3 regions of the Pseudomonas sp. SA195 genome follow, and region 3 is predicted to be linked to each of the others. Evidence: predicted binding sites of a transcription regulator. Region 3 holds the regulator's gene; each other region holds the start of a gene.
The links. Region 3 encodes sigma-54, which starts transcription at its own class of promoters, with help from an activator protein. Its sites were predicted from a motif close to ANTGGCATNNANNTTGCTNT; they were not measured.
Positions count from the first base shown of each region.

Region 1 (9,927 bases), 840 kb from region 3:
AAGCGCCTGCGTGAGCGCCCCGCCAACAGCCGTGTGCTCATTCTCATCACGGACGGCGCCAACAACGGCGGCGAAGTCGAACCGCTGCTTGCGGCGCGCATGGCTGCCAGCGAGCAGGTGCGAGTGCACACGCTGGGCATCGGCGCCGACATCGAACCCGGTGGCGTGATCGACCGCTTTGGTTTCAACCCCGGCGGCGACCTGGACGAAACCACCCTGCGCTCCGTCGCCGACATCACCGGCGGGGAGTATTTTCGCGCCCGTTCCTCTGAGGAACTACGCGCCATAGGCGCCACCCTCGACCGCATCGAGCCCGCGGCTCAGCAGCCCGCCCAGGCCCGCCTCGCCGACACTCTCTACGCATGGCCACTCGCCGCTGCGCTGCTGCTGAGCGTCGCGCTGGTGGTGCGTCGGCTCTGGCCCTTGTGGAACCCGGCTGGAGGCCAACGCCCATGAGCGAATGGCTTCCCCACCTGATGCGGCCGTACTGGCTGCTCGCCCTACCGGGATTGGCCTGGCTGCTGTGGCGCCTATGGCACCGGCAGCGCCGCATCGGCCGCTGGCAACGCCTGTTGCCGCCGCATTTCCATGCCGCCTTGCTGACACGCGGCAAGCTGCGTAATAGCCGCCTGCCCTGGCTTATTCTCGGCAGCGCCTGGCTGCTGACCTGCCTCGCGCTGCTCGGGCCGAGTTGGCAAAAAGCCGAGCAACCCGGCATGTCGCGGCTCGATCCGCTGGTCATTCTGCTCGACCTGACCCCGACCATGCTGGCCTCCGACGTCAGTCCGACCCGCCTGGAAGCGGCCAAGCGCAAGGTCGTCGACCTCCTGCAGGTCCGCCAGGACGCGCAGACGGCCATCGTCGTCTACGCCGGCAGCGCACACACGCTGGTGCCGCTGAGCAACGACGTGGCCACCGCACGCAACCTGCTCGATGCCCTCGAGCCTGACCTGATGCCCGAGCCTGGCCATCGGGCGGACCTGGCCGTCGCCCAAGGCATCGAGCTGCTGGAGCGAGGCGCTAACGGTCGTGGGCGCCTGCTGCTGATTGGCAGCAGCTTGGCCGAACAGGAGCGCGCCGGCATTGAAGAACAGCTGGAAGACAGTCCTCTGCGGCTGATGATCCTAGGCATCGGCACCGAACAGGGCGCGCCCATCGCTCGCGAGGACGGCAGCTTTATCAAGGACGAACGCGGCGCCATTCTAATCCCGCGGCTGGACAGCCCCGGCATCCGTCGCTTCGCCAGCAGCATCGGTGGGCGCTATCAGCAGTCGCGTCTCGATGACGAAGACCTGCGCGGCCTCGGCCTGCTCGACAGCCAGGGCAACCTGAGCGCCCGTGAGGACAGCGTGCAGCTGAGCGCCTGGCTGGACCAGGGCCATTGGCTGCTGGTCCCGGTGCTGCTGCTCGCCGCCTGCGCCGGGCGCCGTGGCTGGTTGTTCGGCCTGGCGCTGCTCGTCTGGCTGCCTCAACCGGGCTACGCCGTGACGCTGCAGGACCTGTGGCTCAGGCCGGATCAGCAAGGCGAACGGCTGCTCCAGTCGCAGCGCGCGGCCGAAGCGGCGGAACGCTTCGAGAACCCGCGCTGGCAGGGCTTTGCGCGTTACCAGGCCGGTGACTATTCCGGTGCCGTGGAGAGTTTCACGCATGGCGACACCGCGGCAGATCACTACAACCGCGGCAATGCGTTAGCGGGCGATGATCAATTGGAAGCGGCCATCGAAGCCTACGACCAGGCCCTCGAGCAAGACCCGGGGCTCGAATCGGCCCGCCGCAACCGCGCCCTCGTCGAGCAAGCGTTGCACGAGCGCAGCCAGGCGTCGCAGGCAGACACAAGCGAGGATGCCTCGTCGAGCGAGACTGACGCCGACGACAGACCCCAGGACGACGAACGCCAAGCGGGGCAATCCACACCGCCGCGCCAACCCAATGAACGCAATCCGAGCGGCGCGGCAGCCGAGGAACAGGCGCAGCAGCCATTGCAGCCCGAGCAGGCCGAGTCGCAAGCCACCGAGACTTCGCAAGCAGGCGATGAGCAGGCGTTGGCGCAGGGCGAAGCGCCGCCGTTGAGCCCCGAAGAGGACCAGGCCATGAACCAGTGGCTACGCAAGATTCCCGACAATCCCGGCGAGCTGCTGCGCCGCAAATTCCTCTACGAACAACGTAAGCGCCAGGAGCTGGCTCGATGATCCGTGCAACCCTCTTGGCAGTCCTCCTGCTGCTCAGCCTGCCGGGCCAGGCGACCGGTCTGAGCGCGCGAGTCGACCGCACCCAGCTCAGCCTTGACGAGACAGTCGAACTGACCCTCGAGTCCAGCGACGCGACCGTATTCGGCAAGCCGGACCTGCAGCCGTTGCACGCACTGTTCAAGGTATTCGGCACGCGGCAATCGAACCAGCTGTCCGGCAGCAGCGGCGAAGCACGTGCGGTCACTCAGTGGCAGGTCACATTGCAACCGCGCCAGGCCGGCTACGTGATCATCCCGCCGTTACAACTGGGCGACTGGCGCAGCGAACCCATTACCTTGCATGTCAGCGAACCGGGCGATGATGACAGCAGCCAGCTCGCCCCAATCTTTATCGATGCCAGCCTCGACCAGGACAGCGTCTATGTGCAGGCCCAGGTCGTGCTGACACTGAGGATCTACCATTCCGTCTCGCTCTACGACGACAGCACCCTCTCGCCGTTGCAGATGCCCGATGCGCTGGTCGAGCGTCTGGGTGAGCCCAGAACCTACGAAAAGGACATCAACGGCATCCGCCACGGTGTGATCGAGGTGCGCTATGCACTCTTCCCACAAAAAAGCGGTGAGCTGACCATTCCGGCACAACTGTTCAGCGCGACCACCGTCGCCCCCGCCACCGGCGACTATTTTGGCTCACGCTTCGGCCGCTCGACGCAGGTCAAGTCGCCGACCATACCGCTTCAGGTCAAACCCAAACCGGCCGAATACCCAGCGGATGCACCCTGGTTGCCGGCCAGCAACCTGACGCTGGTCGAAGCCTGGAGCCCTGAGCCCGCCGACGCCCAGCTTGGCGAGGCTCTGACCCGTAGCCTCTTGCTCAAGGCCGAGGGGCTTTCCGCCTCCCAACTGCCGCCGATCGACATACCCAAGGTTGCCGGCCTGCGCGGTTACCCCGACCAGCCCAGCCTCAACAATGAGATTGGTGCAGCGGGCATCACCGGTAGCCGCGAGCAACGCGAAGCCCTCGTCGCCACCCGCGCAGGTGATTTCGAGCTGCCGACAGTCGAGCTGGTCTGGTGGAACACCCGGGAGGATCGCCTGGAGCGCACCACCCTACCGGCTCGGCCATTGCTCGTCGCCGACAATCCCGACCTGCAGCAGCCGGACATCGACGTCTCGCAGGCGACCGAACCCACACGGCAGGCCCTGCTTTGGCCCTGGCAACTGAGCAGCGCGCTGCTCTTGCTGACCACCCTGCTCGGCTTCGGGCTCTGGCTACATGCGCGCCGTCAACCGGCCGTGGCCCGCAACGTCCAGGTTGGGCCGACCCCGCGCTCGCTGCTCGAAGACCTCAAGCGCGCCTGCCTCGCCAATGACACCCAGGCGACTCGCCACGCACTGGATGCCTGGGCTCGTCAGCAGCCTGAGACGCTTGCCGATATGGCGGCCCGCTTCGTGCCGCTGTCCGACGCGCTCGATGGCCTCAATGGCGCGCTCTACAGCGAGACCGGCCAGCGCTGGCAGGGCGAGGCGCTGTGGCTGGCCATCAAGAACCTGCCGCCCCGGCAAGCGGGCGAAACCGAGCAGGACGCCACCCCGCTTCCTCCGCTATATCCCCGCTGAGCCCACCTGCATCCTTCCAAGCCTTGGCATGTGGCTTGCTTTGCCAGCCATATTCTCAGCAAGCGCGCGTCTGGCCTTACAGCCCGCGCGCCGCATGACAAGGCAGCGCATCCATGACCGATCTACCCTTCGCTCCCCGGCCCGACCCGTATGCGTGGGTCGCTGGCAGCGACGCGCCTGAAAAGCACGTCGTCAACCTCGGCTTCATGGCGCTTACCGACGCCGCCTCACTGATTGTCGCCGCGACCCAGGGCTTCGCCCAACCTTACGGCCTGACTCTGAATCTGCAGCGGCAAAGCTCCTGGTCGAACATCCGGGACAAGCTGATCGAGGGCGAACTGGATGCGGCCCACGGCCTGTACGGATTGATTTACGCCGTGCATCTGGGCATCGGTGGCAGCGCACCGGTAGACATGGCCGTGCTCATGGGCCTAGCCCAGAACGGGCAGAGCATCAGCCTCTCCAGCACGCTCAAGGCTGCTGGCGTGACCGATCCCGAGGCGCTCGGCACTTGCGTGCGCCAGAGTGGTGCAAAGCTGACCCTCGCCCAGACCTTTCCCACTGGCACCCACGCGCTCTGGCTCTACTACTGGCTTGCCGCGTACGGCATCCACCCGCTCAAGGACGTACGCACCCTCGTGGTGCCGCCGTCGCAGATGGTCGCCCACCTGCGTGCACGACGAATCGACGGCTTCTGCGCGGGAGAGCCCTGGGGAGCGCAGGCGATTCAGGAAGACATGGGCTTTACGCTGGCAACCAGCCAGTCGATCTGGCCAGACCACCCAGAAAAAGTGCTCGGCTGCACCCGCGCCTTCGTCGAGCAGTACCCCAACACTGCACGCGCGCTGGTCATGGCGATCCTAGAAGCCAGCCGTTTCATCGACGAGAGCCAGGAAAACCGCCGCAGCACTGCCCAGCTCATCGCCGGGCACGAGTATGTCGACGCGCCCCTTTCGGCCATCGAACCGCGCTTCCTCGGTCAATACGAGGATGGGCTTGGCCATGCGTGGCTGGACAAGCACCCGCTGCGCTTCTTCGGCAACGGCGAAGTGAACATGCCCTACCACTCCGACGGCCTCTGGTTCATGACTCAGCTTCGCCGCTGGGGTTTGCTTCGCGAAGATCCCGACTACCTCGCAATCGCCCAGCGCGTTCAACAGACAAGCCTGTATAGGGATGCCGCGTCAGCGTTGGACATCGCCGTACCCGCCTCGGCAATGCGCAGCGCGGTGCTAATGGATGGCAGCCGCTGGGATGGCAGCGATCCAGCCGGCTATGCGCGCAGCTTCGCCCTGCATGCACTGGCCGACCACCTCGCCTACCCAGAGCCTTGCTAGGGAGATCGCCATGCTCCGCGTCCTCTTGATCGACGACACTCCACGCAAGGTCGGCCGCTTGCGCGCCGCCCTCATCGAAGCCGGCTTCGAAGTCATAGAGGAGTCCGGCCTGACCATTGACCTGCCCGAGCGCGTCGAAGCCATCCGCCCGGACGTAGTGCTGATCGATACCGACTCGCCCGGCCGCGACGTAATGGAACAGGTCGTCATGGTCAGCCGCGACCAGCCCCGACCCATCGTCATGTTTACTGATGACAGTAATCCCGACGCCATGCGCCAGGCGATCCGCGCAGGGGTCAGCGCCTACATTGTCGAAGGCATCCAGGCCCAGCGCCTCAAACCCATCCTTGAGGTCGCCATGGCTCGCTTCGAAAGCGACCAGGCCATCCGCGCCCAACTCCACGCACGTGACCAACAACTGCTCGAACGCAAGCGCATCGAGCTGGCCAAAGGCATGCTGATGAAAATGCGCAGCTGCAACGAGGAAGAGGCCTACACCCTCATGCGCCGCCAGGCCATGAGCCGCCAACAGAAACTGATCCAGGTGGCCGAACAGATCATCGCGATGAATGATCTGCTGGGGCAGTAGCACTCGAACTACCCTGGCCACCGTCCGGTGGGCAGTAGACCCTATGTGTTCCGGCCGTCGCAGTGACCACGTGGCTGTCCCATGCGCGGTTGTCGCTCTGACCTGGCTGCTGACCCGTCGCAAATCAGTCAGTTAGATAACTGCTAGCTGCTCCTGCCCAGTTGCTTCAACGAGGCACACCCTTTTTGCGCTTGTAGATAGGCAGCATTGACACACCCACCGTATCGACCTATAACGAACATGTTCATAAATGATCAACAACAATAAAGGACGTGTCACATGCGCCGTATCGACCTGCATTGCTACCCCAACACTCAGCGCTGGATTGATTGTCAGGGACCTTATGTCAAGGCCCTTGCGGAATACTGGAACCGCGACTGGTCAGCCAAGACCGAGGAAGACGTAGTTCGCGAATTTCAGGCAGCCGGCATCGAAGCCGTGCTGGTTGCGCTGGACCTTCGCACCACCATCAACACGGTGCCGTGCGACAACGACTACGTGGCCGGAATGCGGGATCGTCACGACTGCATCATCCAGGCCTGGGGCGCGGTGGAACCTGCCATGGGCCAGATGGCGATTGACGAGGCCAAGCACGCCATTCGCGACCTTGACATGCTCGGCTTTCATTTCCATCCGATCATGCAGCACTTCAGCGTCGACGATCAGCGCTACTACCCGCTCTGGGAAGAGATCAGTGCGATGAAGGTGCCGGTGATGATCGACGTTGGCATGACCGGCATGGGCGCAGGGATGCCAGGCGGCATGGGCGCCAAGACTCGACATGCACACCCCTCCTCCATCGATACGCTGGCTGCGGACTTTCCCGACATGACTATCGTCATGGCCCATCCCGGTTATCCTTGGATCGACGAAACCACTGTGTGCGCTCTGCACAAGGGCAACGTGTTTTGGGAGATGTCCGGATGGGCACCGAAATATCTGCCCGAAGCGCTCAAGCGCGATATCCGCGGGCGGCTCAAGCACAAGGTCATGTTCGGCAGCGACTACCCGAGCATCCCTCACGAGCGGCTGTTCCGCGAGTGGAGCGAGCTGGGCTACTCGGACGAAATGCTCGAGCTGTTCTTCCACAAGAACGCCGAACGCGTCTTGGGACTGTAACCGTGAGCACGCTGCAGGTCACCACCGAGCGCCGCGGGCATGTGTTGCATATCTGCATCAACCGGCCCGAGGTGCGTAATGCGCTGGCGCCGAGCACGTATCACCAGCTCAGCCTGGCGCTGGATGAGCTGGAAAACGACTCGGCGTTATGGGCGGGTGTCTTGACCGGTGCCGGCGAGCAAGCCTTCAGCGCAGGTCGGGATCTCAAGCAACTCGCCGCCATGACCGAGGCCACTGACGAACAGAAGGAAGAAGAGGCACAGCTTTGGCGCAGCACCACACGCCTGACCGATCGCTTCGATTTCTCCAAGCCGCTGGTGGCGCGGCTCAATGGGTCCGCCTACGGCGGCGGCCTGGAGTTGGCATTGGCCTGCGACATCATTGTTGCAGTCGAGCATGCCGAACTGGCCCTACCCGAGCCGAAGCGTGGTCTGATTGCAACCGCGGGCGGCGTGCACCGTCTGCCACGGCAGATCGGCTTGAAAGCGGCCATGGGCTTCCTCTTGACCGGGCGTTCCATGACCGCTCAGCGCGGCTACGAGTTGGGTCTGATCAACCAGGTAGTGCCCTCAGCCGAGCTGGACGATGCGGTCGCCGCATGGGTAGACGACATTCTCGCCTGTGCGCCGCTCGCGGTTCGCTCGACCAAGGCGTGCGCAATGCAGGGGCTGGACCTGCCCCTGCGTGAAGCCATGGCACGGCAGTATGAAGCGGAGACCATTCGCCAAAGGAGTCAGGACAGCGTGGAAGGCCCGCGCGCCTTCGCACAGAAACGGCCGCCGCGCTGGCTTGGCCAATGAGTGATCGGGGCGCCGGTAGGCAATTCCACGATTGTTGACCGGCGACCCGCATCGCCCCGATTGCTTGACCGAAAAGAAAAAGATCGCTGTTCGCATGGCAGCGCGACGGTGCTGCTACCTGAATAAAAACAATCACAGGTGCTACTCATGAACACGTCACAACGCTCCAATCGAGGCTGGTTCTACGGATGGTGGGTGGTCTGCGCCTCCGTCGTCGGCATGATCGTCAGCCAGGGTCCGGTCCTGGTCTTTACCTTCGGCATTTTCATGAAGCCACTGGGCGCCGAATTCGGCTGGACCCGCTCGCAGATCTCTTTGGCGCTGACCGTCTCGATTCTTTCTGCTGCTTTTTTTACACCCTGGGTTGGCCGACTGGTCGACCGTTACGGGGCACGCCAGGTAACGATTCCGGCGCTGATACTGTTTGGCCTCGGTGTAGCGAGCCTGGCGTTCCTGCCTGCAAACCTGGTGGTTTTCTACCTATGGTTCTGCTGCATCGGCATTTTGTCTGCCGGTGGCACACCGACTGCTTACGCCAAAGCCATCAGTCATTGGTTCATTCGTCGACGTGGCCTCGCGCTGGGTCTGAGCATGGCCGGTATCGGGCTTGGCGCAGCCTTCATGCCTATCGTCGCGCAACACGCCGTAGGTGCGATCGGCTGGCGTGGGGGATTTGCCGTCATCGGTGCGGTAGTGCTGGTCGGCATGCTGATCGTTGCGTTGAAACTGCGTAATTGTCCGGCAGACATGGGCCTGCACGCGGACAACGACCAGCCAATCTCCGGGAAACAACGCGTCGTCGCCGGCCTCAGCAGTCGCCAGTCGATGCGCACCAAAAACTTCTGGCTGATTGCTGTCTCGTTTTTTCTCGCGGCGCTGGCCATCAATGGGTGCTCAGTCCATTTCGTGCCGATGCTGACCGACCGAGGCGTCAGCCCGCAGGATGCCGCGCAGACCGCAGCCGTGATCGGTATGGCCCTTATTGTCGGGCGCGTCGCTGCAGGCTTTCTGCTCGACTACCTGTTCGCCCCCTTCGTGACATTGTTTTTCTTCAGCGGCCCGGTGATTGGCATCCTGTTGCTCTACGGCGGTGCCACCGGTGGCGAGGCGGTGCTCTGCGCCGCGCTGATCGGGCTGGGTGTCGGTGCCGAAGTCGACCTGATTGCCTATCTGGCCTCCCGCTACTTCGGCCTGAAGGCATTCGGCGAAGTCTACGGCTACCTCTTCGCTATCTTCTGTGTCGGCACTGCGCTAGGCCCGCTGCTTATGGGGACGGGGCAGACCTTGCTCGGCAGCTACGACCTGGTGCTCCTGCTGTTCGTTGGCTGCATGCTCGCCGCCTGCGTGCTGATCTGCTGCGTAGGCCGCTACCCCGACCTGTCGCAGCCCGAATCGCCCACGGCCGCGCAAGGCCAGGCCAGCTCCGCACTGCCTTCCTGACGCAACCTGCTCGTGCGCGGCCTCAAACCAGGCCGTGCATGAGCAAATGCAGGCGCTTCATTAGCTCATTCAGCCCGTCTTCAGGGTTTACAGATGCGTCGGCCAGCCACATCCGGATCTCCGCGGCCAGCAGATAGAAGATCGTCTTAGCGATAAAGGCGTCATCTTCGCCCGCGGTCACCTCTCCCCGCTCGCGTGCTTGCTTTACCAGTTCGGCTATGCACTCGATGGTCTTCGCGCGTGTCGCCTGAAAGCGCTCGCTTTGCATGCCGGTCGTATAGAAGGTGATCTCGCGGGTAACGTCGCGCGACAGCACCTTGTCCTGCCCGTAGAACTCGAAGAATTGGCGCAGCGCCAGCTTCAGGTTATCCAGCAGACCGGACGTTGGATCGCAGCCGGAAAACGCCCTGTCCGTCAGCTCCGCGAGGTCGTCATTGACCACCATGAACAGCAGGTCGCGCTTGTCAGTCGCGTAGAGGAACAGCGTGGAGAGCCCCACGTCAGCTTCCTGGGCGATCTGCCGTGTGGTGGTCGGCTCGAAGCCGTTTTCGGTAAATAGCTTGCGGGCCGCGGCGCGGATACGCAGGAATTTGTCCAGTTTGTTGCGCTCGCGCAGGTTCATCGGCGGCTTTTCGTTAAGCATTTAATTCTTTCCTATCAAAAGGTTGCAGCTCAGCACAGCGTTTCGCGGGAAATCTTTGGCGAGCGGACGTTGACAACCACTTGTATCACACCTAAAACTGAACATGTTCACTTATAAACAAAAACCGGAGTTGAACATGGACAAGAATAACAAGGTTGCCCTGGTCACGGGCTCGGCTTCTGGGATCGGGT
Region 1 is NZ_CP096392.1:1,778,261-1,788,187, reverse strand. It holds gene M1D78_RS08315 (vWA domain-containing protein) at 1-456, shown strand, start outside; gene M1D78_RS08310 (VWA domain-containing protein) at 453-2,189, shown strand; gene M1D78_RS08305 (BatD family protein) at 2,186-3,808, shown strand; gene M1D78_RS08300 (CmpA/NrtA family ABC transporter substrate-binding protein) at 3,922-5,145, shown strand; gene M1D78_RS08295 (ANTAR domain-containing response regulator) at 5,156-5,734, shown strand; gene M1D78_RS08290 (amidohydrolase family protein) at 6,014-6,853, shown strand; gene M1D78_RS08285 (enoyl-CoA hydratase-related protein) at 6,856-7,653, shown strand; gene M1D78_RS08280 (MFS transporter) at 7,801-9,093, shown strand; gene M1D78_RS08275 (TetR/AcrR family transcriptional regulator) at 9,116-9,736, opposite strand; gene M1D78_RS08270 (SDR family NAD(P)-dependent oxidoreductase) at 9,873-9,927, shown strand, end outside.
Region 1: the regulator sigma-54 is predicted to act here: its motif matches at 3,831-3,850, upstream of M1D78_RS08300 (CmpA/NrtA family ABC transporter substrate-binding protein).

Region 2 (9,927 bases), 1.5 Mb from region 3:
CCCTACTGGCTCGATGGCGAAAGCCTGATGCTCGGGTGCAGCCTGGGCCTGGCCCGTGCGACCCCGGGCGCGGACGCCGATCAGCTGTTCTGGCTGGCGCAGATCGCCATGCGCCAGGCCAAGGCCAGCCAGGGCTGCACCTGGCATCGCTATAACGAACGGGTCAACCGCAGTGCCAGCAGCCTGGCCGGCCTTGAAGGTGAGCTGCGGCGTGCCCTGCGCCGCGACGACCTGGAGCTGCATTATCAGCCGAGGCTGTGCATCGAGACCGGCCGCATCGTCGGTATGGAAGCCCTGGTGCGTTGGCCGCACGCCGAGCGTGGCCTGCTGGCTCCAGACGAGTTCATACCCATGGCCGAGGAGAGCGGGCTGATCGTGCCGCTGGGCTACTGGGTCATCGCCCGGGCCTTGCGCGACATGCAAAGCCTGCGTGACAGCGGTGCGGGCGAGTTGCACATGGCGGTCAATCTGTCGTTCCGGCAGTTTCAGGATAGCCAGTTGCTGGCCACCCTCGAGCGGCTGATCGCCGAGCGCGGCGTCGATCCGCACTGGCTGGAGTTCGAGCTCACCGAGACGGCTGTGATGCGCCGCAGCGATCAGGTGCGCGGCACCATGAACGCGCTGGCTGAGCTGGGGGTGCGCTTCTCGCTGGACGATTTCGGCACGGGCTTTTCCTCCTTCGTGCACCTGAGCCGGCTGCCGATCAGCTTGCTGAAGATCGACAAGAGCTTCGTCGAACAGATGGCTTCGCGCCCGCAGAACGGCCGACTGGTCCGGGCGATGATCGGTCTGGCCCACGAGCTGGGTCTGGAGGTCGTGGCCGAGGGGGTCGAAGGCGCAGCGCAGTTAGGACAACTGCGCCGCTTCGGTGCAGACCAGGTGCAGGGCTACCTGATCAGCAAGCCGCTGCCCCTGGCCGAGCTAAGGCCCTTTCTCAACCGGGGCCGCGCGGTCGAAATGCAGAGTTGAAACAAAGCGCCGGGCTTGGAGCCCGGCGCGGTGTGGATCAGCGAACCATGTGCAGGAAGTGCATGTGTTTCTCGTACTGGTCGAGAATGTCGCCAATCACGCCTTCCCGGCTCCAGCCCATCACATCGTAGTTCTGCCCGCCTTCCTTGAGGTGCACTTCGGCACGGAAGTAGTTGCGCTCGTCGTCGTCACCTTCCTCGGTGGCAACGAAGCTCGGCATCGGGTAGCCACGTGGGCGAATCAGGTAGATGAAGTCCGGCGCACCTTCGTAGGTGATTTCCAGGCCGGTCCGTTTGTCGTCCCCGCTGGTCAGTTCGACGTGGTAGCCCTGCTTGCGCAGCTCCTCGGCTACAGCGGCGCACGCGGGCGCAGCGGTCTCGCTGATGAATCGCTCCACGTCACGACGGCGGGGATACCGAGTCAGGTTCTGCACACGGCGACGCCAGCCGCCTTCGGACACGGGCGCGGTCGGGGTCGTGTTGATCGCCTGGTAGCGCAGCCCCTGTTTTGTCGCATCGACACGAAGCGCCTTGAGCAGGCCCCACATCGAGCAGAGCAGCGCGAGGGTGAAGGGCAGGGCGCTGGCGATGGTTGCCGTCTGCAGTGCGGTCAAGCCATCGGCAAGCAGCAGTGCGATCGCCACGATGCCCATGGAGGCTGTCCAGAAAATACGTTGCCATACCGGCGTCTGGCCTTCACCACCCGAGGCGAGCATGTCTACGACCAGCGCGCCGGAGTCTGCCGATGTCACGAAGAACACCACCACCATCAGCATCGCGATGGTCGAGAGCACCGCCGCGAAGGGGAAGTTTTCGAGGAAGGCAAACAGGGCAAGCGAGCTGTCACGCTCGATCGCTTCGCCCAGGCTCGTGACGTGGTCCCAGAGAATCATGTGGATCGCGGTGTCACCGAACACGGTCATCCACAACAGGGTGAAGCCGGTCGGTACCAGCAGCACGCCGGTGACGAAGTCACGGATGGTGCGGCCGCGCGAGATGCGCGCGATGAACAGGCCGACGAAGGGCGACCAGGCCAGCCACCAGCCCCAGTAGAACAGCGTCCATCCGCCGATCCAGTCGTTCGGCTCGTAGGCGTAGAGGTTGAAGGTCTTGTTGACGATGTCGGACAGATAGCTGCCGGTGTTCTGCACGAAAGTCTGCAGGATAAATACGGTCGGGCCTGCAATCAGCACAACGACTACAAGCAGCACGGCAAGCGTCAGGTTGAGCTCCGACAGGCGCCGGACGCCCTTGTCCAGACCCGTGACCACTGAGACCGTCGCCAGCAGCGTGGTGACTGCGATCAGGATGATCTGAACAGGCACCGAGATCGGCACCCCGTATAGATGATTAAGGCCGGAATTGATCTGGGTGACGCCCAGCCCCAGCGAGGTGGCGACGCCCAGCACGGTGCCGATGATCGCGAAGATGTCCACGGCGTGGCCGATCGGGCCATAGATTCGCTCGCCGATGAGTGGATAGAGCGCCGAGCGCAGTGTGAGCGGCAAGCCGTGGCGGTAGCTGAAGTAAGCCAGGATCATCGCGACGATCGCGTAGATCGCCCAGGCATGCAGACCCCAGTGGAAGAAGGTGATCTTCATGGCCTCGTACGCGGCCTCACTGGTCCCTCCTTCACCGACCGGGGGCGAGAGGAAGTGCATCACCGGTTCGGCTACGCCGAAAAACATCAGGCCGATGCCCATGCCGGCGGAGAACAGCATGGAGAACCAGGTCAGGTTGCTGTAGTCCGGCTCGCTGTGATCAGGGCCGAGCTTGATGTCGCCGTAGCGGCTCAGGGCGAGCAGCACGACCATCAACAGGATGATGGCGACAGCGATGATGTAGAGCCAGCTGACATTGGCGATGATCCAGGCCTGGACGTCACCGAATACAGCCTGCGCGTTTTCCGAGAAGGCGACGCTGTAGATAACCAGCGCGATGATAAGGACGGCAGAGCCGATGAAAACGGGTGGGTTGAGGGTGGAAGAAGACTTGTTGGCCTCCATGCTGCGCTCCTTGATTTTTCGATTTGGGGAGTGGCCGCCTGTGGCGAAGAGGGCGCAATCTAACATATTGGTCAGCTTCTGACCGGCTTCGAGGCCATCGCCATTGCGTCGGTAACAATGGATCGGACCTCGGACGAGCAGGAATTACGCCGTTGCGCTTGCCGCCGCGCCACGCGTTGCAGGACTTCAGCCGGCGCGTTATCAGCTGGCCTGGCTGGCGGGCCGGTATTGCAGCGCCTCGGCGAGGTGGGCGCGACCGATCGACTCGGCGCGCTCGAGATCCGCCAGCGTACGAGCGACTTTGAGAATGCGGTGTGCCGCGCGCAGCGATAGCCCGAGTCGCTCACAGGCGCGCTCCAACCACTGCTGGTCCTCCGGTTGCAGATGGCAGTGCTGGCGCAGGCCGGATAGATCGAGAAATGCGTTGGCGCACCCCTGGCGAGCGAGTTGTCGGCGCCGCGCCTCGGCTACGAGGGCAGCCATCTCGGCGGTCGTTTCGGTGCTCGCCATTGGCGCATTGAGTGCAGTCGCCTCCCGCGCCACGGTCAGGTGCAGGTCGATGCGGTCAAGCAGCGGGCCGGAGAGCTTGCCGCGGTAGCGCTGGACCTGATCGGGCGAGCAACGGCAGCGGCCGCTGGGGTCGCCCAGATAGCCACAGGGGCAAGGGTTCATCGCGGCCACCAATTGGAAACGAGCAGGAAATCGCACCTTGTCACGTGCCCGTGCGATGACGATACACCCCGATTCCAGTGGCTCCCGTAGTACCTCTAACACCTTGCGATCGAATTCCGGCAGTTCATCGAGAAAGAGCACGCCTTGGTGCGCCAGTGTGATTTCGCCGGGTCGCGGCCGGCTGCCGCCACCGACCAACGCCGGCCCGGATGCACTGTGATGGGGCTGTCGAAAAGGGCGCTGCGGCCAATGTTCGAGGGGCGACTGGCTGGCCACAGAGTGAATGGCGGCGACTTCGAGTGCTTCCTGTTCCTCCAGCGGTGGCAGCAGCCCTGGCAGGCGGCTGGCTAGCAGTGTCTTGCCGGTGCCGGGTGGGCCGGAAAACAGCAGGTTGTGCGCGCCGGCCGCGGCGACCAGCAAGCCGCGCTTGGCTGCTTGCTGACCTTGCACGTCGGCCAGATCCGGGTACGGCAGGACCTGGCGCAGAAGCCCTTGTGCCTGGAAAGGTTGCAGTGGTGTCACGCCGTTGAAATGCGCGGCGACTTCCAGCAGATGGTCTGCGGCGTAAACCACCAATCCCGAGGCTAGGCTGGCTTCTTCTGCGTTTGCGCGGGGCACCAGCAGGGCGCGGCCAGCCTTGCGTGCCGCCAGCGCGGCGGGCAATACGCCCTGAACCGGCCGCAACGCGCCGGAAAGCGCCAGTTCACCGAGACATTCGAGGCTGTCGAGGCGCTCGCTCGGCACCTGAGCGCTGGCGGCAAGAATGCCGAGGGCGATCGCCAGGTCGAAGCGCCCTCCATCCTTAGGCAAATCTGCGGGGGCGAGGTTGAGGGTGATGCGGCGGGCCGGGAAATCGAAGCCGGACGTGAGGATGGCGCTGCGCACGCGATCCTTGCTTTCCTTGACCGCAGTTTCGGGCAGGCCGACAAGGGCCAGTGAAGGCAGGCCGTTGGCCAGGTGCGCCTCGACCGTGACGGCCGGCGCTTCCACGCCGAGCTGGGCCCGGCTGTGGACGATTGCGAGAGACATCGATCACTCCTTTGATCGGTGCCGCTGGATCACTCTCCGGCGGCGGGCTTCAGCTTCTCTTCCAGTTCAATGACCTTGGCCTCCAGCGCCTCGAGGCGGGCACGTGTGCGGGCCAGGACGACCATCTGGCTGTCAAACTCGTCGCGGCTGACCACATCCAGCTTGCTCAACGCGCCCTGCACGATGCCCTTGAACTGGGCTTCGATTTCGCTGCGCGAGAGGGGCGTTTCGCCGTTGAACAAGCGCGAGGCCTGGGAGCCGATGGCGTCGAGGAAAGCTTTGGGCGGGAACATAGCATCACCTGTTTTTGAGCGGCGTGCAGTGTAGCACGCTCGTCCAAGCCGCCCCGGGCAGCCCCTGTGCCCATTTCTGTGCACTGTGCCTTGGTACGCCGCACCATTTTGGTTCGCCGCTTCGCTCGTTTAGGCCCGTGCTGGCCGCGCGGACCGCAGCAGAGCGCGAGTTTCGATTGGTTGGCACTGTTTCTGCTTTGTTCAGCGTGACGCATGCACCGACAGGTAACGGTGCACAGGCGATTCGGGACGTTTCGTCGGATTGGTTGATGGTGTCGGAGGGTCGCGCGGCGATGCCGGCGCGTTACAAGAGCCAGACACTGAGCTTAGACTTGAGCCGGGTTCGTACTTCTGGGGCAAGTCCACCTAAACGGGAGAAGTTTTCATGAAACTAGTCACTGCCATCATCAAGCCGTTCAAGCTGGACGACGTGCGCGAGTCACTGTCCGAAATTGGCGTCCAAGGCATCACAGTCACCGAGGTCAAGGGCTTTGGCCGGCAGAAAGGCCATACCGAGCTCTACCGCGGCGCCGAATACGTGGTCGATTTCCTGCCGAAGGTGAAAATCGACGTGGCCATTGCTGACGACCAGCTCGATCGCGTGATCGAGGCCATCACCAAGGCGGCCAATACCGGAAAGATCGGCGACGGCAAGATTTTCGTGGTGAACCTGGAGCAGGCCATCCGCATCCGCACCGGCGAAACCGACACCGACGCAATCTGACGAGCCGCGCGTAGCGCATGCATGAGCGGGCGGCAACGCCCGACACATCCGCCACGCCGCAGCCGTACTTGCGATTGCCTGCCAGCGCAGGCCTACGAACCCCCACGCCCCAGGAGTAAAACCATGACTCTGCGAAAATTCGCAGGGCTAGGAGCCCTTTTGTCTCTGATAAGCCCCGGCATCGCCATGGCACAGGAGGCAACGCTCGATTCCGGCGATACGGCATGGATGCTGACAGCCACCGCATTGGTGCTGTTCATGACCATTCCAGGCCTGGCCCTGTTCTACGGCGGCATGGTCCGCTCCAAGAACATCCTCTCGGTCATGATGCAGTGCTTTGCCATTACCGGCCTGATGAGCATCCTCTGGATGGTCTACGGCTACAGCCTGGCGTTCGACACGACTGGCATGGAAGCAGGCGTCACCAATCTCAATTCCTTCGTCGGCGGCCTCGGGCGTGCATTCCTCGCCGGCCTGACACCCGACAGCCTTACCGGCACCGTGCCGGAAAGCGTCTTCATTACCTTCCAGATGACCTTCGCCATCATCACGCCGGCGCTGATCGTCGGTGCCTTCGCCGAGCGCATGAAGTTCTCCGCGATGCTGGTGTTCATGGGCGTCTGGTTCACCCTGGTGTACGCACCGATTGCCCACATGGTCTGGGGCGGCGACGGCGGCCTGATGTGGGACTGGGGCGTGCTCGACTTCGCCGGTGGCACCGTGGTGCACATCAACGCCGGTATTGCCGGCCTGGTCGCGTGCATCGTGCTTGGCAAGCGCAAGGGCTTCCCGACCACCCCCATGGCCCCGCACAACCTCGGCCTGACGCTGGTCGGCGCGGCGATGCTGTGGATCGGCTGGTTCGGGTTCAACGCCGGTTCCTCGCTGGCCGCCAACGGCACTGCTGGCATGGCCATGCTGGTCACCCAGATCGCGACTGCTGCCGCAGCGCTGAGCTGGATGTTTGCCGAGTGGATGACGCACGGCAAACCCAGCGCGCTGGGTATCGCCTCCGGCGTTGTTGCCGGCCTGGTAGCGATCACCCCGGCAGCCGGCACGGTCGGTCCGATGGGTGCGCTGGTCATCGGCTTGGCATCGGGCGTCATCTGTTTCTTCTGTGCCACCAGTCTCAAGCGCAAGCTCGGTTACGACGACTCGCTGGACGCCTTCGGCGTACATGGCGTTGGCGGCATCGTCGGCGCGCTTCTGACCGGTGTCTTCGCAGCCCCTGCGCTGGGCGGTTTCGGTGAGGTGGAAAACATCGCACTGCAGCTGTGGATCCAGTTCAAGGGCGTGCTCTTCACCGTCGTCTACACCGCCATCGTCACCTTCGTAATCCTGAAAGTGATCGACGTGGTGATGGGACTGCGGGTCAGCGAAGAAGAAGAAACGATCGGCCTCGACCTCAGCCTGCACAACGAACGCGGCTACAACCTGTAAGCACACGGAGTGCGCCCGGAGCCAACCCGGGCGCCTTACCCGAATAGCGCCCTGGCGCTCGGCAAAAGGTGAACAAAAATGGATAGCACAGCACTGATACCCGTCCAGTACGGACTCGATACCTTCTACTTCCTCATCTGCGGCGCGCTAGTCATGTGGATGGCGGCGGGATTCTCGATGCTTGAGGCCGGCCTGGTCCGTGCCAAGAACACCGCCGAGATCCTGACCAAGAACATCGTCCTCTATGCACTGGCCTCGATCATGTATCTGCTGATCGGCTACTACATCATGTACTCGAGCCCCGAAGGCGGCATCCTGCCGAGCCTGGGATTCCTGATCGGCGATGAGAACGCGGTCGACGTCGTCGCCGCCGGTGGCGAGGACGCGCCGTATTATTCCGCGCGTGCCGATTTCTTCTTCCAAATCGTGTTTGCCGCGACCTGCATGTCGGTGGTCTCCGGTGCGGTCGCCGAGCGCATGAAGCTCTGGGCCTTCATTGCCTTCGCGGTGGTGATGACCGGCTTCATCTACCCGGTTCAGGGTTTCTGGAAGTGGGGCGGCGGTTTCCTCGACGCGGCTGGCTTCCTCGACTACGCAGGCTCGGGTCTGGTGCACATGGCCGGTGCCTCGGCTGCACTGGCTGGCGTTCTGCTGCTGGGCCCGCGCAAGGGCAAGTACGGCCCTAACGGCCAGATCAACGCGATCCCGGGTGCCAACCTGCCGCTGGCGACCCTCGGCACCTTCATTCTGTGGATGGGCTGGTTCGGCTTCAACGGCGGCTCGCAGCTGAAGATGAGCACCATCGAAGATGCCAACGCTGTCGCCCAGGTATTCACCAATACCAACATGGCGGCTGCAGGCGGGCTGGTCGCGGCGTTGATCACCGCACGCCTGCTGTTCGGCAAGTCCGACCTGACCATGATCCTCAACGGGGCACTGGCGGGCTTGGTGGCCATCACGGCCGAACCGCTGACCCCAAGTGCGCTGCAGGCGGTGCTGATTGGTGGAGTGGGTGGCGTGCTGGTGGTGTTCAGCATCCTTGGCCTGGACAAGCTCAAGCTCGATGACCCGGTGGGTGCGATTTCCGTGCACGGTGTAGTCGGTGCATGGGGTCTGCTGGCCGTTCCTCTGACCAATGCAGACGCCTCCTTCGGTGCGCAGCTGCTGGGCCTGGTCTCGATCTTCGCCTGGGTATTCATTGCCAGCCTGGTGGTTTGGGCGATCCTCAAGGCGGTCATCGGCCTGCGCGTTAGCGAAGAGGAAGAGTACGAAGGCGTCGACGTCGTGGAGTGCGGCCTTGAAGCCTATCCGGAGTTCACCAACAAGCGTTGATCATCCCCTGCTCCAAGAAGGGCGCCCTCGGGCGCCCTTTGTTTTTTCTGGAGCCGCGCTAGAATGCGCTCCGTGCGGCTGACGAGGGGCTCTCGACGATGTGGCGACAGACGATCATCACGCTGCGGCCGAGACCGCGCGGCTTCCACCTGATCACCGATGAGTTGCTCGAGCATCTGCCGGAACTGCGCGAATGCACGGCTGGTCTGTTACACCTGTGGCTGCGCCATACCTCGGCCTCGCTGACCATCAACGAGAATGCCGATGGTGCGGTACGGCGCGATTTCGAGCGGTTCTTCAATCGCCTGGTGCCGCAGGGCCAGCCCGGCTACGAACATGATTACGAGGGGCCGGACGACCTGCCGGCGCATTTCAAATCCAGCCTGCTGGGCTGTGAGGTCAGCCTGCCGGTACAGGATGGCCGATTGGCGTTGGGGACTTGGCAAGGCGTCTATCTCGGGGAACACCGCGATAAGGGCGGGGCCAGGCAGGTGCTCGCGACGTTGCATGGGATGGCAAGTTGAATTTTTTTTGGCGATGGCGAACAAAGTTCATCGCTGGGCTATAACTTCCGCTTTGGCAGGGGACGAGGTTGAACATGAGTGACGAAGAACTAGAACAAGACGATCTGGACGTTAACGACGACGAGGATGAAGGCGAGGAGCTGGCTGCGGCCGATTCCGACGACAGCGATGACATGTCGGATGATGAAGGCACCGACAGCGAGCGCGCCACGCCGACCAACAAGAAAGCCAAGGCCAAGGCGGTCGTGGTCGATGAACTGCCCAGCCTGGAAGCCAAGCAGCGCGAGCGCGAAGAGTTGGCTCGCGCGATGGAAGAGTTCCTGGCGCGTGGAGGCCAGGTGCAGGAGGTCGAACCCAACGTGGTAGCCGATCCGCCTAAAAAACCCGACAGCAAGTATGGCAGCCGGCCCATCTGATCCGGCGTCGCTCTGCCTCGAGAAAAACCCGCCTATTGGCGGGTTTTTTCGTTTCTGCGACGTTCGCCGTCAGCGCCAGCCGTGTAGCAACGCCGGCAATTCGGCCAAGCTGCCGATCTCGGCATCAGGCCGGCCCTCATGTGCCCAGGCCTTGCCGCCCGGGTTGAACCAGATCGCCCGCAGCCCGGCCCGCTGCGCCCCGCCGATGTCGTCGCTTGGGTGGTCGCCGACATGCACGGCGTGCGCGGCTTCGACGCCGCCGCGCTTGAGCGCTTCGCGGAAGGGGTGGGGGTCCGGCTTGCCTATACCGAGCTCCTCCGCGCACAGGCTGAAACGGAAGTAATCCGCCAGCCCGAGCCGGCTGACGTCGGCGTTGCCGTTGGTCAGCACGCCGAGGGCATAGTGATTGGCGAGCCGTTCCAGCGTTGGGTGCACGTCGGGAAAGAGTTCGATCGCGTGGCGCGCCTCGAGAAAGATTTCGAAGGCCCTGTGGGCCATCTCGCGGGCCTCGGCCTCGGTATAA
Region 2 is NZ_CP096392.1:3,988,100-3,998,026, reverse strand. It holds gene M1D78_RS18725 (putative bifunctional diguanylate cyclase/phosphodiesterase) at 1-969, shown strand, start outside; gene M1D78_RS18720 (BCCT family transporter) at 1,007-2,974, opposite strand; gene M1D78_RS18715 (YifB family Mg chelatase-like AAA ATPase) at 3,176-4,675, opposite strand; gene M1D78_RS18710 (accessory factor UbiK family protein) at 4,705-4,968, opposite strand; gene glnK (P-II family nitrogen regulator) at 5,354-5,692, shown strand; gene M1D78_RS18700 (ammonium transporter) at 5,816-7,132, shown strand; gene M1D78_RS18695 (ammonium transporter) at 7,211-8,464, shown strand; gene M1D78_RS18690 (secondary thiamine-phosphate synthase enzyme YjbQ) at 8,563-8,988, shown strand; gene sutA (transcriptional regulator SutA) at 9,063-9,404, shown strand; gene M1D78_RS18680 (HAD family hydrolase) at 9,474-9,927, opposite strand, start outside.
Region 2: the regulator sigma-54 is predicted to act here: its motif matches at 5,148-5,167, upstream of glnK (P-II family nitrogen regulator).

Region 3 (9,927 bases):
TCGGCAACGACCTGGCCCTGGACAGCGGGGTCGGGACTTGTGGCAAGGACGGCCAGTCGGTGCCGGTTGGCGTCGGCCAGCCGACGCTCAAGATCGACGGAATTACCGTAGGGGGTACGGGCGCCTGACGGCCGCCGGCGCGTGGTTTTGTTGCCGCGCCGTGCGTCAGGCTTAGCGCAACCCGCGCTGCGTTTCGTCCAGCCCGCGTATGTACTTGAATATTTTTCGGCTCGCCGCTGGCGGTTTGTTGCGAGCGGCCTCGTGCTGGGCATGACGCACCAGCCCGCGCAGATGCTGGCGGTCGGTTTCGGGGTACTCCGCGACGAACGCCTCGAGCGTTTCATCATTGCCGGCGATCAAACGGTCGCGCCAGCGCTCCAGGGCATGGAAACGCTCGTTGTACTGCCGGGTCGAGGCGTCGAGCTGGTCGACCAGCGCCATGATGGCGTCGACGTCCTGGTCACGCATGAGCTTGCCGATGTACTGCAGGTGACGTTTGCGCGCGATATGGGCCTTGTGCTTCGGCGCATCGTCGAGCGCCTTGCGCAGCGCATCCGTCAACGGCAGGCGGTCAAGCACATCCGGTTTGAGCGCGGTCAGGCGCTCACCCAACTCCTGCAGCGCGTGCATCTCGCGCTTGACCTGGCTTTTGCTTTTTTCCTCGAAATCGTCGAGGTCGGAAATATCAGACATGGGGCGCATCCAATGGGAAATGCCGCCATGATAACAGCAGCCCCAGCCGCCCGTGGCAGGCGGGTCGCGGCGGCTGCGACATCCATGTATCAGGGTTTTGGAGTGTGTTATGACAGACGTTGAGGGGATTGGCCCGGAGGCACTGCCGGCGTTGCGCGAGCGGGTTCAGCGCATCCTCGATGAGGCTCGGGCGCAGGGCGCCACGGCGTGTGAGGTCTCGGTATCGATGGAGCAGGGCTTGTCGACGACCGTTCGCCAGCGCGAGGTCGAGACCGTCGAGTTCAACCGTGACCAGGGCTTCGGCATCACCCTGTACCTGGGCCAGCGCAAGGGCTCGGCCAGCACCACTGGCAGCGGCGAGGCAGCCATTCGGGAGACCGTTTCGGCCGCCCTGGCGATCGCCCGGCACGCCTCCGAAGACAGCTTTGCAGGCCTTGCCGACGCCGAGCGCATGGCCCGCGACCTGCCGGACCTGGACCTCTATCACCCCTGGCAGATCGCGCCAGACGAGGCCGTCGAGCTGGCGCTCACTTGCGAGGCTGCAGCGTTCGCCACGGACCCACGCATCCATAACGCCGACGGCACCAGCTTGAGTACGCATCGCAGCATCCGCGGCTATGGCAACAGCAATGGCTTCGTCGGCGGCTATTGCAGCAGCCGCCATAGCCTCAGCTGCGTGATGATCGCCGAGGCCGACGGGCAAATGCAGCGTGACTATCACTATGACGTCAATCGCGTCGCCAGCGAGCTGGCCTCGGCTGACTCCATCGGCCGGCGGGCGGCGGAGCGTGCCGTGCGGCGTCTGGGCGCGCGACCGGTGCCGACCTGCGATGTGCCCGTGCTGTTCTCTGCGGAGCTGGCGACCGGGCTGTTTGGCCATTTCCTGTCCGCTATTTCCGGCGGCAACCTCTATCGCAAGGCCTCCTATCTGGAGGATGCATTGGGCCAGACGTTGTTCCCCGAGTGGCTGAGCCTCGACGAGCGGCCGCATCTGTTGCGCGGGCTGGCGAGTGCGGGCTACGACGGCGACGGCTTGGCGACCTATGCCAAGCCGTTCGTGGACAAGGGCCAGCTTGTTTTCTATGTCCTCAGCACCTATTCGGGTCGCAAGCTGGGCCTGCCCAGCACGGCGAATGCGGGAGGGGTGCACAATCTGTTCGTGACTCACGGCGATGATGATCAGGCAGCACTGATTCGGCGTATGGGCCGCGGCCTGCTAGTGACAGAGCTGATGGGGCAGGGTTTGAATCTGGTGACGGGCGACTACTCCCGCGGCGCGGGTGGCTACTGGGTCGAGAACGGCGAGATTCAATTCCCAGTGCAGGAAGTCACCATCGCCGGCAATTTGCGCGACATGTTCCGGCAGATCGTCGCCGTGGGTCGTGACATCGAAACCCGAAGCAGTATCCACACAGGTTCGGTGCTGATCGAACGGATGAAGGTCGCGGGAAGCTAATCGAACCAAGCGATTTGGGTGGCGTGACACGCCAGAGGGCAAACCCTGCATGCTCTGGCGTGCAGCGGCAATTGGACGTTGACCAAGCCGCAGCAACGCCACGGTCTGGCTACGAGCTCCGGTGCTGCTATTCGCCTTCCTCGAAGTAGTCTTCGATCAGCGCGACCAGTGCGTCCATCGCCTCGTGTTCCTGGTCGCCCTCGGTGCGCATGTGCAGCGTGGTGCCCTTGCTCGCCGCCAGCATCATCACAGCCATGATGCTCTTGCCGTCGACCACGGTGTCGGGGCAGCGGCCGATACGGATGTCGCAGGGGAATTGGTTGGCGACCCCGACGAACTTGGCGGCGGCCCGGGCATGTAGCCCGAGTTTGTTGACGATGGTGATATCGCAGACTGGCATGGTTCTTCCTAGACCAGGTCGCGATGGCGGACCTGGACGTTTTTCAGAGGCTCGCGCAGCGCCTGACACAGTCGCTCAGCCAGATACACCGAGCGGTGATGCCCGCCGGTGCAGCCGATCGCGACCGTGACATAGGCGCGATTGCTGGCAGCGAAGCGGGGCAGCCATTTGCTGAGATAAGCATGGATATCCTGAAACATCTCCTCCACGTCGGCCTGCTGCGCGAGGTAGTCGATCACGGGTTGGTCGAGTCCGGAATAGTCGCGCAGCTCGGCCTTCCAATAAGGATTTGGCAGGCAGCGAACATCGAACACGACGTCGGCATCGACGGGCATGCCGCGCTTGAATCCAAAGGATTCGAAAAGAAATGCGGTCCCCGGCTCAGGTTTGTTCAGTAGGCGCAGTTTCAGCGTGTCGCGCAGCTGGTAGAGATTCAGGTGCGTCGTGTCGATCTTGAGATCGGCATGGTCGATGATCGGGGCGAGCAGCTTTTCTTCGTCGCGAATGGCCTCGGCCAGCGAGCGTCGCTCGGTGGTCAACGGATGACGGCGGCGTGTTTCAGAAAAGCGTTTGAGCAACGTTTCATCAGCTGCGTCCAGGTAGAGCACGTCGCACTGGATGTGTCGGGCTCTTGCCTCGACGAGCAGCTCGGGAAAGCGCTTGAGCTGGCTCGGCAGATTGCGAGCGTCAATGGAGACGGCGACCTGGGGTTGCAGTAATTCCGTGTGCAGGAAGGCGCGCTCTGCCAGTTCGGGAAGCAGCCCCGCCGGCAGATTATCGATGCAGTAGAAACCGTTGTCTTCGAGCACGTCGAGCGCCGTGCTTTTGCCGGAGCCGGAGCGGCCACTGACGATGATCAGGCGCATGGCGCGTTCTTCCGGCGGGGTCTTTGGTGCACGGCCTGGGCCGAACGGCGTCGGTGTCGCGAGCGGTGGCAGGTCTTGGGCACGTCTCGTTCCTCACTTCTCGCTGGCCTGCATGCGCAGCTCCGGCGTTATTGGCCGCTCTGGATGTCAACCACCGTCTGGTAGAGCGATTCGGACGTCGAGGCGCTGCGCAGGCGCTCGCGGACGTCGTCGCGGTCAAGCATGCTGGCGATCTGGCGCAGTAGCTCCAAGTGTTCATCTGTCGCTGCTTCGGGTACGAGCAGGACGAACAGCAGGTCAACCGGTGCGCCGTCGATCGCATCGAAATCCACCGGTGCGCCCAGGTGCAGCACCGCGCTTAAGGGCGAGGTGCAGCCGGTCATGCGACAGTGCGGGATGGCGATGCCGTTGCCGAATCCGGTGGAGCCGAGCTTCTCGCGGGCGACGAAGCTTTCGAAGATGGCTTGCGGGTCGAGGTCGGGGAGATCCCGGGCAATCACCTTGGCGATTTGCTCCAGGACGCGTTTCTTGCTGCCGCCCGGCACGTTCACCAAGGAACGTGCGGGGGTCAGGATATTTTCGAGTCGGATCATGATGGGCTAGCGGGCTAGGGCACCCTGGCTGTGGTCGAGCTGTTTTTCTTTGTGCTTGATGAGCTGGCGGTCGAGCTTGTCGGCAAGCAGGTCAATGGCGGCGTACATGTCTTCGTGCTCGGCGTTGGCAACAACTTCGCGTCCGGCGACATGAAGGGTGGCTTCGGCCTTCTGCTTGAGCTTCTCGACCTGAAGGATCACTTGAACGTTGATGATGCGGTCGAAATGCCGTTCCAGCCGTTCGAACTTTTCCTCGAGGTAGTCACGCAGGGGCTCGGTAACTTCAAGGTGAAGGCCAGTGATAGTGACTTGCATACTGCATCTCCTTTTGCCACGTGCGGATTGGCGGACCAGAGGTTCGCCAGCGTAAGAGATTCGGCCGGATCACCCGGTATCTACAGTAACCGCTTGCGCTCGCTGGACGGCGCGATACCCAGTGACTCACGGTATTTTGCGACGGTACGGCGTGCTACCTGGATGCCCTGCTCTTCCAGTAAACCAGCGATCTTACTGTCGCTCAACGGCTTTTTCGGGTTTTCCGCGGCGACCAGCTTCTTGATGATCGCGCGGATCGCGGTGGACGAGCATTCGCCGCCTTCCGCGGTGCTGACGTGGCTGGAGAAAAAGTACTTGAGCTCGTAGATGCCGCGTGGGGTATGCATGAATTTCTGAGTGGTCACGCGGGAAATCGTCGACTCGTGCATGCCCACCGCTTCGGCGATGTCATGCAGGACCAGCGGCTTCATCGCCTCGTCGCCATGGTCGAGGAAGCCGCGCTGGTGTTCGACAATCTGCGTGGCAACCTTCATCAGCGTCTCGTTGCGGCTGAGCAGGCTCTTGATGAACCAGCGCGCCTCTTGCAACTGGTTGCGCATGAAGGTGTTGTCGGCGCTGGAGTCGGCGCGTTTGACGAAGCCGGCATACTGCGCGTTGACTCGCAGACGAGGCATCGCTTCCTGATTGAGTTCGACCAGCCAGCGGTCGTTGTGCTTGCGTACGATGACGTCCGGCACGACGTACTCGGGTTCGCTCGCCTCGATCTGCGAACCGGGGCGCGGATTAAGCGTCTGGATCAAGTCGACGACCTGGCGTAGCTCGTCCTCCTTGAGCTTCATGCGGCGCATGAGCAGCGCGTAGTCGCGGTTGCCAAGGATATCCAGGTGATCGCTCACCAGGCGTACTGCCTCGGTCAGCCAGGGCGTGCGCTCAGGCAGCTGGCGCAGCTGCAGAAGCAGGCATTCGCGCAGGTCCCGGGCGCCAATCCCGGCGGGCTCGAACTGCTGGATGCGGCGCAGCACCACTTCGATTTCGTCGAGCTCGATTTCCAGTTCTGGATCGAACGACTCCAGGACTTCTTCGAGCGTTTCCTCGAGGTAGCCCTGCGGGTTGATGCAGTCGATCAGGGTGGCGGCAATGAGCCGGTCGGTGTCGCTCATGGGCGCAAGGTTCAACTGCCAGAGCAGGTGGCTCTGCAAGCTCTCACCAGCGGACGTGCGGGTGGTGAAGTCCCAGTCGTCGTCATCGCTGCTCGGCAGGTTGCTGGCGCTGGTCTGGTAGATGTCTTCCCAAGCGGTGTCGACGGGCAATTCGTCAGGGATGCGGTCGCCCCAATCGCCTTCATCGGCGTGTTCGGCGGTGCTGACGGTTTCTTCATAACGGCTGTCCGCGCCGTTCGGTTCGGGCGTCGAAGCATTGTCCGTCTGGGTCTCGATCGACTCGGCCATTACGTCCGAGCCCTCGAAATCATCCCCATCCTCTTCGCGTTCCAGCATGGGGTTGGAATCCAGCGCTTCCTGAATCTCCTGCTGGAGATCGAGCGTGGATAACTGGAGCAACCGTATGGCCTGTTGCAGCTGCGGTGTCATCGTCAGCTGCTGGCCCATCTTCAGGACTAGCGATGGTTTCATGGCAGAGGACTTCGAACCTTGTTTGCCGGCGCAACCGCGCCTGTTCCGACTGTTGGCGGCTTGGGCGCCAGAGGAAGCAAATTATATGCCTGCTGGCGAAGCCTTTGCCTAGCCCTTGGGCGCGACGTCTCCTGAAAAAAAAGCCGGTCAGAGCCTGAATTCGTGGCCCAAGTACACTTCCTTGACGAGTTGGTTGGCCAGGATGGTTTGCGCGTCGCCTTCAGCGATCAGCTGGCCATCGTTGACGATATAGGCTGTCTCGCAGATATCCAGCGTCTCGCGCACGTTGTGGTCGGTGATGAGCACGCCGATACCCTTGGCCTTCAGGTGATGGATGATCTGCTTGATATCGCCGACCGATATGGGGTCGACGCCGGCAAACGGCTCATCGAGCAGGATGAACTTGGGCGCGGTGGCCAGCGCACGTGCGATCTCGACCCGGCGTCGCTCCCCGCCCGACAGACTCATGCCCAGGCTGTCGCGGATATGGCTGATGTGAAACTCCTGCAGCAGCCCTTCCAGCGCCTGTTGGCGCCCACTGCGATCGAGGTCTTTGCGGGTCTCGAGGATGGCCATGATGTTGTCGGCGACCGAGAGCTTGCGAAAGATCGAGGCCTCCTGCGGCAGATACCCAATGCCAGCGCGTGCCCGGCCGTGCATTGGCAGGTGCGTCACGTCGTTATCGTCGATGAGGACTCGTCCCTGGTCGGCCCTGACCAGGCCAACGATCATGTAGAAACAGGTCGTCTTGCCCGCGCCGTTCGGGCCTAGCAAGCCAACGATCTGGCCGCTTTCGATGGACAGGCTGACATCACGAACGACCTGGCGGCTCTTGTAGCTCTTAGCGAGGTGCTGGGCCTTGAGGGTTGCCATTACTCGCTCTGCTCCGTTGCCGGCTGGTCGCGCTTGCGCGGCTGGATGACCATATCGACCCGTGGGCGCGGGGTCGTGACATCCGCATTGGTGGCGCGCCCGGCGTTCACGATTTGGCGCTGGGTGTCGTAAACGATTTTCTCGCCTTCGAAGGTATTGCCTTCCTGGACCACTTTGGCTTGGTCGATGAGCACGATGCGCTCGTTTGCCGCGAAATACTGGATGGTCAGGCCGTACGCCTTGACGATCTCCTTGTCGACGGCGGGCTTCTGCTCGTAATAGGCCGGCTTGCCGATGGACGTGAAGACCTCCACGTCACCGTTTGCGTTCTGGGTGATGGTAACGGTGTCGCCAGTTATCTTCATGGTGCCTTGGGTGATGACCACATCGCCGCGGTACACCGCGACGCCTTGGCGATCATCCAGTTCAGCCGTGTCGGCCTGGACGCGGATCGGCTGGTTGCGATCCTCGGGCAGCGCATGGGCATTGGCACCGAGCAGAAGAATGCTCAGACCGAGCAAGAAGGGGAGAGTCTTAACGCAGCTCATGCTGGCCTCTTACGTTGGATAGCAGGAGCATCCTGCCTTCGTTCATGTACGCTTTCATGCCCGTGGCGGTGGTCACGCCGTTCGCGGCGACGATTCTAACGGGTTGCCGGGTCTCGGCATAATCCTTCTCCGGCAGCACGGTCATCCGGCTGCTGGTCACGATGGTGGGGCGGCCTTTGGCATCGGTTCGCTCGATACGCACGTTGTCGATCAGCTCGACTTCCTCGCCCTGCGGCCCGACTTCGCCGCGCTCGCTGGTGACGTGCCAGGGCAGGTCGGTGCCGCGGTAGGACTTGAGGTCCGGCCGGGTAAGCAGGCTGACGTCGCTAGCCTTGACGTGCTCGACCTTCTCGGCGACCAGTTCGTAGTTGCGCTTGCCGTCGGGCTGGTATTGCACGGTGCGCGAGTTGATCACGTAGAAATCGATGGGAGACTCCGGCGCTGTAACGGCGGCTGGCGTCTCCATGAAACTCTCGGGGCGGATATTCCAGTAGCCGATGGCGCCCAACGATAGGGCGATCAGCAACAGGACGGCAGGCAGGCGAATCTTGCTCAGCATGGTCACCTCTACAAATAGGCAGCCTGGGCTGCCTCGAGGGTGCCCTGGGCGCGCATGATCAGCTCGCAGAATTCGCGCGCGGCGCCTTCGCCACCTCGGGCGCCGGTGACGCCGTGGGCATGCTCGCGCACAAACGCGTCGGCGCTCGCGACCGCCATGCCCAGCCCGACTCGGCGAATCACTGGCAAGTCCGGCAAGTCGTCGCCCAGGTAGGCGACTTCGGCATAGTCCAGGCCGAGTTCGCCGAGCAACTCGTCGAGCACGACCAGCTTGTCTTCGCGCCCCTGATAGAGATGCTGGATGCCGAGGTTCTGCGCACGACGTTCAACGACGGGTGTCTTGCGGCCGCTGATGATCGCGGCGCGTACGCCAGAGTTGATCAGCATTTTGATGCCATGCCCGTCGAGCGTATTGAAGGTCTTGAACTCGCTGCCGTCCACCAGGAAGTAGAGCTTGCCGTCCGTCAGCACGCCGTCGACATCGAAGATCGCCAGGCGTACGCCGCGAGCACGTTGTAACAAGTCGTTCATCTCACATCACCCCCGCGCGCAGCAGATCGTGCATGTTCAGTGCGCCGACGGGACGGTCGCTATCGTCGACCACGACCAGTGCGTTGATCTTGTTGTCCTCCATGATCTTTAGCGCTTCGGCTGCGAGCATATCGGCGTTTGCGGTCTTGCCATGGACCGTCATGACCTGGTCGATGATGGCCTCGCGAACGTCAACGCTTTTGTCCAGGGTTCGGCGCAGATCGCCATCCGTGAAGATTCCGGCGAGGGTCCCGTCCTTCTCGACGATGACCGTCATGCCGAGGCCTTTGCGGGTCATCTCGAGCAGGGCTTCGCGCAGCGAGGTGCCGCGATTCACGCGAGGCAGTCGCTCACCGGAATGCATCACGTGTTCGACTTTCAGCAGCAGGCGGCGGCCCAATGCACCCCCGGGGTGGGAAAACGCGAAGTCTTCGGCGGTGAAACCACGCGCCTCGAGCAGCGCGATCGCCAGGGCGTCGCCCAGCACGAGGCTCGCCGTGGTGGAAGAGGTGGGGGCCAGGTTGAGCGGGCAGGCCTCGATGGCGACGCTGGCGTCCAGGTTGACCTGAGCCGCTTTGGCCAGTACCGACTCGGGGTTGCCGGTCATGCTGATCAAAGTGATGCCGAGGCGCTTGATCAACGGCAGCAAGGTCACGATCTCACTGGTGCTGCCCGAATTGGAGAGGGCCAGCACCACGTCGTCGCGCGTGATCATGCCCATGTCGCCATGGCTGGCTTCGGCGGGATGAACGAAGAACGCGGTGGTGCCAGTGCTCGCCAGGGTCGCCGCGATCTTGTTGCCGATATGCCCGGACTTGCCCATGCCGACCACTACGACCCGGCCCTTGCATTGCAGGATGAGTTCGCAAGCCTTGACGAATTCAGCGCCGATGCGGCCTTTAAGCTGCTCAACCGCATCGATTTCCATGCGAATGGTGCGCTGAGCCGTCTCGATCAAATGGCTGCTCTGGTTCATCTGTGCATCGTCACCTAGGCTAAAGCGCGGGATTATAGCGACATTCACCTGGTCGCTCATCGAAAAACCTGAGTGCGTATGTCTGCTTGATGTGTCCGCTGCGGAGGCTGAACGGGCGCTGAACGAGCGACGTGATTCACGCCCGGACACAGTCGCACGCTGTGGATGGCCCTGGCGCGGTGCTATAGTTCGCCGCCGAAAAACGGTCGCGCGAAGTATCCCCGGAATGCCTGGGAGCGTCTGACTCGCAGGCTGTATCCAAGGAGAACCGATGAGCGTCGCCAACGCTAACGCTGTCGAGCTGAAGGGCGTCACCTTCACGCGCGGCGAGCGAAGCATTTTCCGTGACATTGATATCGTCATACCGCGAGGCAAGGTGACGGCCATTATGGGCCCGTCCGGCTGCGGTAAGACGACGCTGTTGCGTCTGATCGCCGCACAATTGAAACCCGATCGGGGTGAGGTCTGGGTCGCAGGCACCAACCTGCCGACGCTGTCCCGGCGCGAACTGTTCGACATGCGCAAG
Region 3 is NZ_CP096392.1:939,774-949,700, forward strand. It holds gene tldD (metalloprotease TldD) at 1-128, shown strand, start outside; gene yjgA (ribosome biogenesis factor YjgA) at 172-693, opposite strand; gene pmbA (metalloprotease PmbA) at 803-2,149, shown strand; gene M1D78_RS04260 (HPr family phosphocarrier protein) at 2,277-2,549, opposite strand; gene rapZ (RNase adapter RapZ) at 2,558-3,415, opposite strand; gene ptsN (PTS IIA-like nitrogen regulatory protein PtsN) at 3,544-4,008, opposite strand; gene hpf (ribosome hibernation-promoting factor, HPF/YfiA family) at 4,015-4,323, opposite strand; gene M1D78_RS04280 (RNA polymerase factor sigma-54) at 4,404-5,915, opposite strand; gene lptB (LPS export ABC transporter ATP-binding protein) at 6,063-6,788, opposite strand; gene lptA (lipopolysaccharide transport periplasmic protein LptA) at 6,788-7,336, opposite strand; gene lptC (LPS export ABC transporter periplasmic protein LptC) at 7,323-7,895, opposite strand; gene M1D78_RS04300 (KdsC family phosphatase) at 7,904-8,425, opposite strand; gene M1D78_RS04305 (KpsF/GutQ family sugar-phosphate isomerase) at 8,427-9,401, opposite strand; gene M1D78_RS04310 (ATP-binding cassette domain-containing protein) at 9,673-9,927, shown strand, end outside.